2 regions of the Priestia sp. FSL P4-0332 genome follow, and region 1 is predicted to be linked to the other one. Evidence: a T-box and tRNA genes for the amino acid it is inferred to sense, from the RefSeq annotation. Region 1 holds a T-box; the other holds one or more tRNA genes.
The links. The T-box of region 1 lies ahead of MKY06_RS23825 (valine--tRNA ligase). A T-box ahead of a tRNA ligase gene usually reads a tRNA of that ligase, here a tRNA-Val.

Region 1 (3,153 bases):
CAGTAGCAGACTACAAAGTATTGTTAAAAGAATATGACTTAGATGTTGACTTTATCGAAGACTACGGAAAAGTAAAAAAAGTCTATACGAAAACCGGCGTGTTTGCGCTTAAAGAAATGGCGAATCATCAAGAACGAAATCAAAACTTCATTCAAAAGCTGCAGAACGTGTATCAAAAAGGATGGATGGGATTTGTCCCTATTTATCAAACGAAGCGTTCTCAGCCCATTGTTTCAGATGAAAGCGGCTCGTATTACTTAATGCCGTGGCTCCCAAATAATCCGACCGAAGAGCGTGATATTCGATATCATAAATTATTTCAAGAGCTTGCTAAGCTTCACGGCGCTTCGGCGCAGGAAGTAGAAGTGAAAAAAGAAGATATAGAAAATCATTATACATCGATGAAAGAAACGTGGGAAAAACGTCAGGAAGAGCTGAAGCAGTACGTAGTAGAATGCGAGAAGAAAGTCTATATGTCTCCGTTTGAATTGCATTACTGTACATTTTATTATGAAATGACAAGAGCGCTTGAATTTGGTTTTGGAAAGCTCGATCAGTGGAACGATGAAATGGAAGAAAAGGAAAAGATCCGGCTGGTTACTTCTCATGGAAAGCTATCGGCTAAACACTTTATCTATGACGAGCGGGGAAATGGTTTTTTTATTAATTTTGAACATGCAAAAGATGCTTCACCGATTTATGATTTGGTCTCATTTTATTTCCGTACTCTTCGCACATACCCAGTAACTACCTATGACAGCTATGAGTGGTTTAGTACGTATGAAAAACATTTTGCTCTCAGAGAAGAGGAACGGCTGCTTTTGCACAGTTATTTGGCGTTTCCAGAACCCTTGTATCAGTGTATCGTTCAATATAGGCAGCATAAAGAAAGTAAAACAGAGCTTGAACATATGCAGTCATTTATTCGAGCATACTGGCTGACGAAAAACATTGAACAGCTCAATATTAAAATATTTGAAGTAGATCAGCAAAAAAAAATGGCAGCGGAAGCAGCTGCACAAGCCCAAGCGAACGAATAGCGCTTGGGTTTTTAAATCCAGTCGGAATATAAAGCAACCGCTAGTATGGCAAGCAATGCCAACAACAGTACATCAAAGGTTGTAGGGAAAAATAGTGTACGTATACCTTGAAAAATTGTTAAAGGAACAATAAACTGTCCACAAGCCGCTCCTGCTGTTTTGAGCCACCGCTGCAGCTGATACGAATTTACATTTATTCGTTTCTTCATTTGTACATGCCCCTTTCAATCCACGTGCCCAGGTTAAAGTAAGTATATGAAAAAAGAAAGAAATGGTGACATTTTTTTGAGTGGGCTCTTCATTTTATTTCCAAAATTAGCGAGCGAATGAAAAAATAAAGAGCAGAACAAAAAAATTATGAATATAATCATAAAAAAATGGAGAAGATTATTGACGATTCAACATTTTTTCATATAGTATAATTAAGAGAAATTCATACATAAATACAGTGAATAGGAAGAGTACGGGATGTTCGTCTTTCAGAGAGAGAAATCAGTTGCTGTGAGATTTCTTAAGAATGTGCACTCGGAATGTCGCCTATGAGTAGCTTTTTTGAACAGCTGCATAGCTCAGTAGAAAAAGCCGGTTAATCAACCGTTATGAAATGAAGTGTATAGGCTTATCAAACGGGATACGTCTATAAAAAAAGGTGGTACCGCGAAATCAACTCCTTTCGTCCTTTTATTAGGAAAGGAGTTTTTTTATGTTTATAAAAGCTTTACACAGTTTCTAAAGACTGAAACTTTATATTATGGAGGTATACATTATGTCTGAAAAAGAAGTGAGTCTTCCAACGAAGTATGATCCAAAAGCCGTTGAAGAAAATCGTTATCAGTATTGGTTAGACGGGAAGTTTTTTGAAGCAACAAATGACCCTGAAAAAGAGCCATATACAATTGTAATTCCACCCCCAAACGTAACGGGCAAGCTGCATTTAGGCCACGCTTGGGATACAACGTTACAAGACATCTTAACGCGTATGAAGCGCATGCAAGGCTATGACGTTTTATGGCTTCCTGGCATGGACCATGCGGGGATTGCAACGCAGGCAAAAGTAGAAGAAAAGCTTCGCAGCGAAGGGAAAAGCCGCTACGATCTAGGCCGCGAAAATTTTGTAGCCGAAACGTGGAAATGGAAAGAAGAATATGCAAGCTTTATTCGCCAGCAGTGGTCGAAGCTAGGACTTGGCTTAGACTATTCACGCGAGCGCTTCACGCTTGATGAAGGCCTTTCTAAAGCAGTGCGCGAAGTATTCGTAACGCTTTACAAAAAAGGGTTAATCTACCGCGGAGAATATATTATTAACTGGGATCCAGCTACAAAAACAGCTCTTTCAGACATCGAGGTTATTTACAAAGATGTACAAGGTGCGTTTTATCATATGCGCTATCCGTTGGCAGATGGTTCTGGACATATTGAAATCGCAACAACTCGTCCTGAAACAATGCTAGGAGATACGGCTGTAGCTGTTCACCCTGAAGATGATCGCTATAAGCACTTAATCGGCAAAAAGGTTGTCCTTCCGATTGTAGGGCGTGAAATTCCAATCGTAGGCGATGATTATGTAGATATGGAATTCGGTTCTGGTGCGGTGAAAATCACGCCTGCTCATGACCCGAACGATTTTGAAATTGGAAACCGTCATAATTTAGAGCGTATTTTAGTGATGAATCAAGACGGTACGATGAACGACAAAGCAGGTAAATATGAAGGAATGGATCGTTTTGCTTGCCGTAAGCAAATTGTTAAAGACCTTCAAGAAGACGGTGTATTGTTCAACATTGAAGACCACATGCATTCAGTAGGTCACAGTGAACGAAGCGGTGCCGTTGTTGAACCTTATTTATCAACTCAGTGGTTTGTAAAAATGCAGCCGTTAGCAGATAAAGCAGTAGATCTTCAAAAACAAGAAGAAAAAGTAAACTTTGTGCCTGATCGTTTTGAAAAGACATACTTACACTGGATGGAAAATATTCGCGACTGGTGTATTTCGCGTCAGCTTTGGTGGGGACATCGCATTCCAGCTTGGTATCATAAAGAAACTGGAGAAGTATACGTAGATCATGAGGCTCCAGCAGATATCGAAAACTGGGAACAAGATTCAGATGTATTA
Region 2 (3,153 bases), 3.8 Mb from region 1:
TTTATCAAAGCAGCCGTGTCTGGAATGGATGGACTTAGAATGCTAGTGGATGAACTGATTCCTTATGGAAATGTGAATACCTCAATTATTTTAAAGTCGCCTGTAGAAAACAGGATGATTACTCCTGTACAAAAACCGGCCCCATAAGAGGCCGGTTTTTCGTGTAAGGAGATATTAATAAAATCCTTTAATAATATAAAAATGATTTTGTAAAATATCAGGTATTTCTTCTTCTGAAACGTTCCTTTTCGTCTTTTTTTCTCCATCTGTTACAGTTAGCGTTTCACCAGATAGGGTAATGCGCCCTATAGGGGTTGCGATCGTAACAAGACGTTTGTGTACAAACGGAGAATCGGCTGACGTTTGATTGAACTCACACATGGGAGTAAAGTCAGTCAGTTTCTTAGGAAGCGTAGACACACGGTACAGCGTTTTCCATACATCATCTTCCCATCGCTGCAAATCATACATATGCTCAGCAACGTTTGTCATACGATAAGAGCCGCTTACATCTCTTACTACTTCGCCATTTAGAGGCATTGGTTTGCGCACAGAATCTCCGAATCCAACGTCTACGATGTAAGATTGATTTTCAACCATCACAAGGTTTGTAGCGTGACTTCCTTCAATGGTCCACGTGCCGTCGGGTTTTTTGACGGTAGCTGAAACGTAAGAGACTTCATATCCGCTTTCTTTTAACAGCCAGCCAAATAGACCGTTTAATTCGTAGCAAAATCCTCCACGCAAATTTACAATTACTTTTTGAAAAATTCGTTCTAAATCAATTATGATAGGGGTTTGAGACAGAACATCTAAGTTCTCAAAAGGAACATGAAGCATGTGTTTGTTCTGTAAAGCAGCTAAGCTTTCATACGTTGGGCTATCCGGTTTCTTAGCTAAAAACCGACTAAAATAATAATTAATATTCATCAAATGCACCTCTTAGTAAATCATTTCTCTCTGTCTTTAGCAGAACGTTCATGGAACAGCGCTTTTTCAAGTGTTTCTTTGGAAGCGAATCCTTGAAATACACGGCTGCCAATTTTTAAAGTTGGTACTTTCGTTACATGAGCATCTTCATACGCATGAACTAAGCTATCTTTATGAACTTGTTCGAACGTCCGGTCTTTTAAGATACGTGTAAATATTTCTTGATCTAAATGCAAGGAATCAGCGATTTCTGCTAAGACTTCAATCTGGCTAATATCTTTTTCCTCTTCCCAATAAGCTTTAAAAACAGCATCTATATAGGCAATTTCTTGACCATGTTTTTTAGCAAAATGAAAGCCTTCATGTGCTAAATGAGTGCGCGGGACTGGAGGCATGTCCGGCATATTTATTTCTACGTGCAGCTGTTGTGCTAAGGGAGCTATCGATTGATTCCAAGGTCTCTCTAAAAAATCTTCTATTTGCTCCATCTGCTGGGCTGGCTCAGGACAAAGTTCAAAAGGCTTCCATTCAATCTCAGCTTTTTGTTCTTTAATGACTTCTCTTAAAGGCTTAGTGGCTAGAAAACATAGTGGACAGACAAAATCAAAATAAAATTCAATATGCGCTTTCATCCCGTCACGCTCCTTTATGGCATGTTTTTATTTTATCAAAAGTAAAGACGATCCTTCCAACTTGGGAACTGTGGAAAAATAGTTGACAAAATTGGATAACTCTTTCTATAATAAAGTCAATACATATCACGAGCGATTAGTTCAGTGGGAGAATACATCCTTGACAGGGATGGGGTCGGGGGTTCGAATCCCTCATCGCTCATACCAAAGCCGTTTTCTTATTAATAAGAGAGCGGCTTTTCTCTTTTGTTTGACAAATCAATGCTATATTAAATCTTGAGCGCGTATAGAAGAATTAAAGTATAATGAAACATAGTGCATCAGGTCATGATAAAGATAATCACTAATTTAAAATAAATGAGGGTACAAAATGAATCAAAGAAGTTTTAGTCAATATGGTCTTAGTGACAAGGTAGCTAAGGCGCTTTCTAGCCTGCAATACAATCATCCCACGGAAGTACAAAGCAAGGTACTTCCCATCGCGCTAGAAGAAAGAGATGTGGTCGTGAAGTCTCAAACAGGAAGTGGAAAAACGGCTTCCTTTGGTATTCCACTGTGTGAATTAGTTAATTGGGAAGAAAATAAGCCCCAGGCCTTAGTGTTAACACCGACACGAGAGCTGGCTGCGCAGGTAAAAGAAGATATTACTAATATCGGCCGTTTTAAGCGAATTAAAGCAGCAGCTGTCTACGGAAAATCACCATTTGCCAAGCAAAAAGTAGAGTTAAAGCAAAAAACACATATTGTTGTAGGTACGCCTGGACGAGTGCTTGATCATATAGAAAAAGAAACGCTTGCATTAGAGAAAATTCGTTATTTGGTTATTGATGAAGCAGATGAAATGCTAAATATGGGTTTTATTGACCAAGTAGAAGCAATTATTCAACATCTTCCTAGTGAGCGTGTAACGATGCTTTTCTCCGCTACGCTTCCTGAAGATATTGAAGAGCTTTCTCGCAAGTATATGAAAAAGCCGGTTGATGTTGAAATCAAAGCAAATGGATTAACGACAAGTACGATTGACCATTCTGTTATATCAGTAGAAAACGAACATAAATTTGAACTGCTGAAAGACGTAACCACAGTAGAAAACCCTGACAGCTGCATCATTTTTTGCCGCACGCAAGAGCAGGTAAATACGCTGTTAGATGATTTAGATGATTTTGGGTATCCTTGTGATAAAATTCACGGGGCAATGGTGCAAGAAGACCGTTTTGAGGTTATGAATGATTTCAAAAAAGGTAAATTCCGCTATTTAGTGGCGACAGATGTAGCTGCGAGAGGAATTGATATTGATAATATCACACACGTTATTAACTACGATCTTCCGTTAGAAAAAGAAAGCTACGTTCACCGTACAGGAAGAACGGGACGTGCCGGTAAAAAAGGGAAGGCTATCACATTTGTAACGCCTTATGAAAAGAGAATGCTATCGGAAATTGAGGAATATATCGGCTTTTCAATTCCAACATCTACTCCTCCTTCTAAAGAAGAAGTACAGCAGGCAGCATCCGCTTTTACTGAAAAAATTAATGAGCGTCCAGAAGTTAAAAAAGATAAAAGCGAGTCATTAAATAAAGACATTATGAAG

Region 2: it encodes a tRNA-Val, which carries the amino acid that the T-box ahead of MKY06_RS23825 (valine--tRNA ligase) is inferred to sense. The anticodon was not compared.

Annotation. Positions count from the first base shown of each region.
Region 1 covers NZ_JBBOUA010000001.1:4,536,360-4,539,512, reverse strand. The annotation lists gene ysxE (spore coat protein YsxE) at 1-1,040, shown strand, start outside; gene MKY06_RS23830 (hypothetical protein) at 1,052-1,249, opposite strand; T-box leader at 1,480-1,724, shown strand; gene MKY06_RS23825 (valine--tRNA ligase) at 1,807-3,153, shown strand, end outside.
Region 2 covers NZ_JBBOUA010000001.1:735,778-738,930, forward strand. The annotation lists gene MKY06_RS03895 (Lrp/AsnC family transcriptional regulator) at 1-147, shown strand, start outside; gene MKY06_RS03900 (arylamine N-acetyltransferase family protein) at 175-930, opposite strand; gene MKY06_RS03905 (DsbA family oxidoreductase) at 951-1,562, opposite strand; tRNA gene MKY06_RS03910 (tRNA-Val) at 1,693-1,764, shown strand; gene MKY06_RS03915 (DEAD/DEAH box helicase) at 1,933-3,153, shown strand, end outside.